4 regions of the Bradyrhizobium sp. SZCCHNGR1005 genome follow, and region 2 is predicted to be linked to each of the others. Evidence: predicted binding sites of a transcription regulator. Region 2 holds the regulator's gene; each other region holds the start of a gene.
The links. Region 2 encodes LexA, which represses DNA repair genes until DNA is damaged. Its sites were predicted from a motif close to TGTTCNNNNTGTGTTCNG; they were not measured.
Positions count from the first base shown of each region.

Region 1: QXZ85_RS02330 (PA0069 family radical SAM protein) is a predicted target of LexA. The motif match lies at 1,147-1,164, and genes of this name have one in related genera.
Region 3: QXZ85_RS19080 (DUF3072 domain-containing protein) is a predicted target of LexA. The motif match lies at 1,314-1,331, and genes of this name have one in related genera.
Region 4: recA (recombinase RecA) is a predicted target of LexA. The motif match lies at 1,326-1,343, and genes of this name have one in related genera.

Region 1 is NZ_JAUEZC010000001.1:494,579-496,781, forward strand. It holds gene QXZ85_RS02330 (PA0069 family radical SAM protein) at 1-1,125, opposite strand, end outside; gene QXZ85_RS02335 (phosphoketolase family protein) at 1,326-2,203, shown strand, end outside.
Region 2 is NZ_JAUEZC010000009.1:190,135-192,337, reverse strand. It holds gene QXZ85_RS29400 (hypothetical protein) at 1-332, opposite strand, end outside; gene lexA (transcriptional repressor LexA) at 593-1,291, opposite strand; gene glp (gephyrin-like molybdotransferase Glp) at 1,571-2,203, opposite strand, start outside.
Region 3 is NZ_JAUEZC010000004.1:292,206-294,408, forward strand. It holds gene QXZ85_RS19070 (hypothetical protein) at 1-181, opposite strand, end outside; gene QXZ85_RS19075 (4'-phosphopantetheinyl transferase family protein) at 245-991, opposite strand; gene QXZ85_RS19080 (DUF3072 domain-containing protein) at 1,073-1,267, opposite strand; gene QXZ85_RS19085 (NUDIX hydrolase) at 1,450-1,836, shown strand; gene QXZ85_RS19090 (hypothetical protein) at 1,881-2,203, opposite strand, start outside.
Region 4 is NZ_JAUEZC010000010.1:146,799-149,001, reverse strand. It holds gene recA (recombinase RecA) at 130-1,221, opposite strand.

The DNA.
Region 1 (2,203 bases), on a different contig from region 2:
GTCGGTGGTGAGCTTCGACCGGCGCTTGTTCAGCCCCAATCTTTCACAGGCAATCTCGAAGCGGCGCCCGATCATCCAGGCCATCGGTCCGGTACCCTTCATCCGGGTGCCCCATTGCGAGTCGTAATCGCGGCCACCGCGCATATCCCGGATCAGAGTGAAGACGTGGCGATAGCGGTCCGGGTAATGCTCGAGCAGCCATTCCCGGAACAGGTCGCGCACCTCAAGCGGCAGCCGAAGCAAAACATAGGCGGCTTCCTTGACGCCGGCATGGGCGGCCGCATCGAGAATGCGCTCGATCTCACTGTCGTTGAGCGCAGGGATCACCGGTGCGACCATCGCCGTGGTGGGGATGCCGGCCTTGGACAAGGCCTGCAGCGCCTCCAGCCGTTTCGACGGCGTCGAAGCGCGCGGCTCCATGGTTCGCGCCAGCTTCGGGTCGAGCGTCGTCACTGAAATCGCCACCTTGGCGAGGTTCTTCTTGGCCATCCGCGCCAGGATGTCGGCGTCACGCACAACTAGCGCCGACTTGGTCACGATCCCGACGGGATGGCCAACCCGCTCCAGCACCTCGAGGATGCCGCGCATGATCTTCCGCTCGCGCTCGATCGGCTGATATGGATCGGTATTGGTGCCGATCGCGATCATCCGAGGTTCGTAGCCCGGCGCGGAAAGCTCCTTCTCCAACAGCGCCGGCGCGTCCGGCTTGGCGAACAGCTTGGACTCGAAATCGAGCCCCGGCGACAGGCCGAGAAAGGCATGGGTCGGCCGGGCAAAACAATAGACGCAGCCATGCTCGCAGCCCCGATAGGGATTGATCGAGCGATCGAACCCGATATCGGGCGAATCGTTGCGGGTGATAACCTTGCGTGAGGTGTCGGTCGCGACCGTAGTCTTGAAGGGCGGTAACTCCTCCAGACTCTGCCAGCCGTCGTCGAAGGCGACCCGCGCCTCAGCCTCATAGCGGCCGCTGGCGTTGGATTGTGCACCCCGGCCGCGTCGCCGGCCCTGGTCGATGGCGACAGCGAGCTCGGGAAAATCAGCAGAACTTGGAGGTGCACCCGCCGGCTCGGAGGGCGCCTTGACCGGCGGGTGCTTGAGGGCATGTGAAGATGCTCGGCTCATGGCCAAGAGATAGCAGACATTACGAACAAAGCAAGAACAAAAGCACAAACAAAGAACAAGAATGCCAATGGTCGAGGTCTGCGCCAGCGCAAGCTCGCCATCACAATCCCGTTCTATCCTACCGACCGGATGGAACGAGCCGGGTTCGCCGTCACTCTTTCCGTGCGCCTACCTTGAACGGAACGGGTCAGCGAGGTCCCATGCAAATCACCCCCACAGAGCAGAACAAGCTGGCCAGCGATCTGGAGCTGCTCGATCGCTACTGGCGTGCGGCCAACTATCTTTCGGTGGGGCAGATCTACCTGCTCGACAATCCGCTGCTGCGCGAACCTCTGCGTCCTGACCACATCAAGCCGCGGCTGCTCGGTCATTGGGGCACCACGCCGGGACTGAACTTCATCTATGCGCATCTGAACCGGGCGATCCGCGCGCAGGACGTCGACGTGATCTATATCTGCGGCCCAGGCCATGGCGGCCCGGGCATGGTGGCGAACACCTATCTGGAAGGCACCTACAGCGAGATCTACCCGGACATCACGCGCGACGTGGACGGCATGCGCAAGCTGTTCCGGCAGTTCTCCTTCCCCGGCGGCATCCCGAGCCACGCGGCGCCGGAGACGCCGGGGTCGATCCACGAGGGCGGCGAGCTCGGCTACGCGCTGGTGCATGCCTATGGCGCAGCCTTCGACAATCCCGACCTGATCGTCGCCTGCGTGGTCGGCGATGGCGAGGCCGAGACCGGGCCGTTGGCCACCTCCTGGCACTCCAACAAATTCCTGAACCCCGCACATGACGGCGCGGTGCTGCCGATCCTGCATCTCAACGGCTACAAGATCGCCAATCCGACCGTGCTCGGCCGCATGAGCGATACCGAGGTCCGGCAGCTATTCGAGGGTTATGGCTACGAGCCATTATTCGTCGAGGGCGATGAACCGGAAGCCATGCACCGCGCGATGGCCGACGCGCTCGATGTCGCACTCGCGAGCATTCGCTCGATCCAGCAGAGCGCTCGCCAGCAGGATGCGAATGTGCGCCGGCCCAAATGGCCCATGATCGTGCTGCGTAGCCCCAAGGGCTG
Region 2 (2,203 bases):
GTGACGCGTTGTCCCTCGCAGAGCTGGGTCACCAGCACATGCCGACCATCTGCGAACTCGATCGCATCATGGTGGCGATCGGGCACATGCTTCTCGATCGTGTTGAACTTGGCCACGCGGTCGCGGATCGTGCGGGTCCAGATCCAGCGGCTGTCGTAGCGAACGTCGTCGGCAAACGCCAATTCCGTCCCGGGCAGCATACACACGGCGACATTCGGCTCGCTCTCGGAGGCGAAGCCGCGGGTCGAGGTTCCGCGGAACGTCGTCGAGATCAGCGTTTCCCCGACTTTCGCCGGGCGGGACGCAACAGCATGCAGGCTATAGTCACACATCGGATCGCTCCTCGTTCGAGATAGCAACCCACGCTCCCCCCGGACAGGCGCAGGCCTCTATCAGAGTGGACATCAGGAACGATGTTAGCGCGTGCTTGACGGCAATTCTGCGCTGATCTGCACCCCGTACGGCGCTTCGCGATCACAAGCGTTTGAGCGTGTTGCATCGCGATCGAAGTGCAATCATCATCAGCGCCGTCGGAAGAGACCTCCAACGCGTCAGATCAAATTGCGCGCGATCCAGTTCGCGCGCGTGACGATCAGTACTTGCGGTACAGCCCGATCAGCTTGCCCTGGATCTTGACGCGGTTGGGCGGCAGGATGCGGACTTCATAAGCGGTGTTGGCCGGCTCCAGTGCGATCGAGGCGCCGCGCCGGCGGAAACGTTTCAAGGTGGCTTCCTCATCGTCGATCAGCGCGACGACGATGTCGCCGGTGTCGGCGGAGTCGTTGCGCTGGATCAGCGCCATGTCGCCATCGAGGATGCCGGCATCGACCATCGAGTCGCCGCGGACTTCCAGCGCATAATGCTCGCCGGAGCCGAGCATGTCGGCCGGGACGCTGATGGTGTGGCTGCGCGTCTGCAGCGCCTCGATCGGCGTGCCCGCAGCGATGCGGCCCATCACCGGGACGGCGACGGGACGATCGCCCTCGTCGATCGCCGGCGTGCTGGTGCGCACCTTGCCGAGATTACCTTCGATGACAGACGGCGTGAAGCCACGCCGGTTGTTCGCCGCCTGGGACAGTTCGGGCAGCTTGATCACCTCGATGGCGCGCGCGCGATTGGGCAGGCGGCGGATGAAGCCGCGCTCTTCCAGCGCGGTGATCAGACGATGGATGCCCGACTTCGAGCGCAGATCGAGTGCGTCCTTCATCTCATCGAAGGAGGGCGGCACGCCAGCTTCCCTCAGACGTTCGTTGATGAACCGCAGAAGTTCGTACTGTTTGCGCGTCAGCATCTCGACCAGATCCCCAGGTTGATGTGTCGTTCTCGCCCGAGACGTTCTTGTTCAAGACGCTCTCGTTCAAGACGTTCTCGTTTGAAGCGTTCTCGTTCGAAACGTCCTCAGTTCGCGGCGCCCGCAACATCTTCGAAACAAATCATGAACGGACACTATCTGTTCGATATGTGTTCTGCAATCATTAATTTGCAATGAAGGTGGTGCGCAAGATGCCTGCTCGATGCCCGCAAAATAGCTGCGAGATCCCTGGCGGTATATTTGGCAGCTGCACCCTGTTTAGTCTGGCAGCCTCAGAATCTCGCAGACGGAGCCGGCACTTGCCGCGGGCGCAAAAGCCGGGCGGATCACCAGGGCCTGCGATAGCGCGAGGTTGCCGAGCAGCGAGGAATCCTGATGCGTCACCGGCGTTGCGACCAGCGCGCCGTCGGCGCGCACCTCGAGCCGCGCGCGCAGATAGTCCTCGCGGACGTCGTTGGCGGCGAGGTCGCGGCCGAGCAGCGCAGTCTCGCGGGCAGGGTGGATTTGAGCCAAGCCCACGAGCTTCCGAATCAGCGGCACCAGAAACAACAGGCTGCAGACATAGGAGGAGACGGGATTGCCGGGCAGGCCGATCACGCGCATCTGGCCCAACCGTCCATGCATCATCGGTTTGCCCGGGCGCATCGCGATCTTCCAGAACGCCATGTCCACGCCCTCGGCGTCCAGCGCCTGCTTGACCAGATCATGATCGCCGACCGAGGCGCCGCCGGTCGTGATCAGGATGTCGGCTTTCGCCTCGCGCGCGCGGCGGATGCCTGCGACCGTCGAGTCCAGCGTGTCGGCGGCGATGCCGAGGTCGATGGGATCTGCACCCTCGGCGCGCGCCAGGGCGCGCAGCGCGTAGCCGTTGGAATAGACGATCTGGCCGGG
Region 3 (2,203 bases), on a different contig from region 2:
GTTCGGATTCACGGATTTTGGCTTGAAGGTCCGAAAACTGCCGCTTGGCCCGTTCGAGCGCCTTGGCATCCGAGCTCTCACCGATCGTGAAGCGTGCGGTTTCGATCTGCCTCAACGCCGCACGATTCTTCTTGAGCTGTGCGCGATGCCAGGCGATCCTGCTGTCACTGTCCGCAACCATGCTGAACTCCTCGGTCGTTCCAAGAGTAAACAACGCAGCGGTGATTCGCGACATTTTCGCCCCTCATCGAGCGCTCCGATCAAGGACGTTCATCTCGCCGGGCTCGACAGATACACGGGAAACTGGGATGGCCCTGCCGGCTGTGCCGGACCGAATCGCCAACGCGAGCGCGTGATGTGGAGTCGGCCGATCCTCCAGGAACATCCATCTGGCCGCCTCGCTTGGATCGGACGGCTGAAAGGTGATCGCGGTCGGCGCGAAAGCAAACGAGAAGCTGTCGAGTGCGCGCGACAGACCCTCGCCGGTCGCCTTGATCAGCGCCTCCTTCAACGTCCAGAGACGGAAGAAGATCATCGCCCGGTCCGCGGCGGGAGCAGCCCGCATGAGGGCAACTTCGCTTGCGCTGAAATAGCGCTCGGCGATGTCGAGGCTGGCGTGCTTGGGCGCAATCCGTTCCACGTCCACCCCGATCTCGGCGTCATAGCCGACGGCGCAGGCGACAAATCCCCTGGTGTGCGACAGGTTGAACTTGAGGCTCCCATATCCGAGCCCCGGCGCGATGCGCGGCTTGCCAAATTGCTCGCTCGCGAACTGCCAAGCCTCCGGCGCCAACGGAGCTGCGTGGCTCAGCGCCTGCCGGAGCAGCCAATGCGCGGCGAGGTAGATCTCACGGTCGGCGTCGAAGTAGAACCGGTCGGCGCGCGCCAGCTCCTGCGCGTTCAGGCAAGCGCGCCAATGGGCCAGCAGTGCTGGCGGAGCAGCATCGACTTCCATCAGCCAGAGGCGGATCTCATTGCATTTGGCGGTCATGCGTTCTGCCTGATCAGCGCGGGGCTCGGACGAAAATCAGGCATCAGGGTGACCGTCAATTTTGGACCGCGGAGCATCGCGTCATTTGTCGATGCCGGCTTGCTCACGCAACCGATCGATCAACTCCGATGCTTTCGCCTTGGTCAGTTGCTTCCCACTCGGGTCTGGCGCGTGCGCCTGCTCGCTTTGAGTTTTCATATAGGGCGCCTGGGCGCCGGTCATTGGGTCGCGCCCTGAAACCCAATCGTCAGGGTCTTTCTTCATATTGTCAGCCATATAGTTCTCTAATTGTATCAGGGCCCGAACGGCTCCGACGACCGATTGTTCCTGATATGTTCTGGCGTCGATATACTCGCTTTACAGAGACGCCGCCGATACGGACAGTTACAGATCGCGCGACTCTTTGAAACCTGGAAGACTACTATCCACTTTTGATCAGGAGGAAGTGCGAAGTAGCAATGGCGAAGGCATCCAAGCTCGTTGCGGTCAGACGCGGCAAGGTTCTCCTGGTTCGGCGGCGAGTCGACGGTCTGTGGATGTTTCCCGGCGGCCGCAAGCGACCTCGCGAGACGGACAAGGCATGTCTCAAGCGCGAGATCAAGGAGGAGCTGCCCAAGCTCAAGCTTGGCCGTCTCAGGCTCTGGAAGGAGGTCACGGCCAAGAACAAGCGGTCCGGGCGGAGGATGAGTGATGCCATCTTCATCGCCAAGTATGCCAAGGGCCGGCTCGAGATCGGTGATACCAGGGAGCTCGATCGCGCCGAATGGCAAAAGCCGCGTGGCGTCCGCCTGACCCCGACTTCGCGCTACATCTGCGACCGTCTGTTTCCGAAGCGGGACAATTAGATTAGTAGCGCCGGTGATTGGAAGGCTTGCAAGCCGCAGCAGGATCAGACCTGATGGGCCCGCTTGGAGACCTGGCCCGGCGAGGAAAGGCCGGAGATCGATGGCGACAGAACCGGGCGCGTCGGGCGTTTGGAGCGATACCAGCACTGAAAATTGAAGACCGAACCGACCACCAGCAGCGGCGCGGCCGCGATCAAGGCGAAGAACGGCGAGAGCGGTTTCGGCGTGATCATTTCGAGCACCATCTCGGACGCCATCCAGACGGTCGCGAACACCACGGCGAAGTCGAGCGCCGGGATCCGCAGCCAGTACAGCACAGCCGTGACGAAAATGGCCGGCGCCAGGGCCGGGCCGATCATATAGACGT
Region 4 (2,203 bases), on a different contig from region 2:
GGAAAAACGGGTGTTCTCGCCTTCCGAATCGAGGTGGATCAGCCTGAAGATACGTTTCGGCGGAGCCCCACGCGCAAACGGGCGCAGGACGGCAAGTCGACATCCTTAGCGCCCGCTGTCGTCGTAGACTTACTCTTCGGCCGGCTCTTCGCCGTCGCTGTCGGCATCGCGCTCTGCGCCAGCCAGGATCTGCTCGGCAATCAGGCCTGAGTTCTGGCGGATTGCAGCTTCGATCTTGGCAGTGAGGTCCGGGTTGGCGCGCAGGAAAGCTTTGGAGTTCTCGCGTCCCTGCCCGAGCCGCTGACTGTCATAGGAGAACCAGGCACCTGACTTTTCGACGATGCCGGCCTTGACGCCGAGATCGAGGATCTCGCCCATCTTGGAGACGCCCTCGCCGTACATGATGTCGAATTCGACCTGCTTGAACGGCGGCGCCAGCTTGTTCTTCACGACCTTGACGCGGGTGGAATTGCCGATCACCTCGTCGCGCTCCTTGATCGCACCGATGCGGCGGATGTCGAGACGAACCGAGGCGTAGAATTTCAGCGCATTGCCGCCGGTGGTGGTTTCCGGCGAGCCGTACATGACGCCGATCTTCATCCGGATCTGGTTGATGAAGATTACCATGGTGTTGGACTTGTTGATCGAGGCGGTCAGCTTGCGCAACGCCTGACTCATCAGCCGCGCCTGCAGGCCCGGCAGCGACTCGCCCATCTCGCCTTCGAGCTCAGCCTTCGGCACCAGCGCCGCCACGGAATCGACCACCAGCACATCGACCGCGCCGGAGCGCACCAAGGTGTCGCAGATCTCCAGAGCCTGCTCGCCGGTGTCGGGCTGAGAGATCAGGAGCTCGTCGATATTGACACCGAGCTTGCGCGCGTAGATTGGGTCGAGCGCGTGCTCGGCATCGATGAAGGCGCAGATGCCACCCTTCTTCTGTGCTTCCGCCACGCAATGCAGCGCCAAAGTCGTCTTGCCCGAGGATTCCGGCCCGTAAATCTCGACGATACGCCCCTTCGGCAAGCCACCGACCCCGAGCGCGATGTCGAGCCCAAGCGAGCCGGTCGACACCGTCTCGATATCCATCGAGCGGTCGTTCTTGCCGAGCTTCATGACCGAGCCCTTGCCGAACTGGCGCTCGATCTGGGACAGGGCTGCGGACAGCGCCTTACTTTTATCCATGGAGGAACCTTCGACGATACGCAGGGCGGTGGCGGACATTGGCGCTCCTTATGGCGGGGATTCGCGGGATGGACAAACGGTTAACGAGACTGGGGCCGGTAATCTTTGGTGCATCTGCCGCGCAATGTACCCGATCTGTTCTCTGTTCGCAATATGTTCCGTTGCCAGACCCGCGACTTTTAGGCGTCCGCCCGATGGGCCCCCCTCCGCGTCCTAACCCGAGAGCGAGCAGGCGGCCCGCCGTCGATTGCGGCAGCAACCGCGACGCGTCTCGCGCTCGACGTCGATAGCCAGCAAGGCGGATCGGCGACTCTCTCTCATTCCGCACCTGTGAAGGTTGCATGTCGCGCGGCGCGCAAGAGCGCCAACTGCGCCGATGGAACCCGTCCAGAACCAGGCTTGCCCGCCGCCGACGCTCGCGCGCGATCTCGCTCGCGAGCGGGATCGAAGCAGCCGCCTTCCCTCGCTCCGCTCCGAATGCGGCCTTCAGTTTGAAATTCCGATGACGAGAGTGCGGCAACGACTTGATCGGAACTTCATTTCGCCGCACCGGCGCAAAGCTCACGCCACGAAGACACAACTAATAATTGATCATCGCCATAAGCGCTGTGAATTATGACACGATGTGACATGAAGCGCAGCCGCTGCGCGCATTAGAGCGTGTGATCTCCAACTAAGTCACTCATGGCGAGCATTGGTCTTCTCAACAGATCTCGTCCCTGCCACAACCCGCACGAACAAGCGATCAAGAGTTTCCCGTTTAGATCGCCCGTGGTTCTCCTGAGAAGAACGAAGTTCCGGCCGAGCTTCCGCTTTTGTTCGCATGCAAACGCTACCCGTTTAGGCAGCCGCAAACCATGTCCACAATTCTCCCGCGCGAATGGAGTTCGGCGGCGAAGCCTGCCACGCGAACCAACAACCTGCTTTCGCTCGGTGCGGGGGCGGCGCCGAAGCCGGACGCCGCTACTCGCAGGCCGCACGGACCCGGCGCTCGCAACAGCCCGCAACACGACCACGGTGT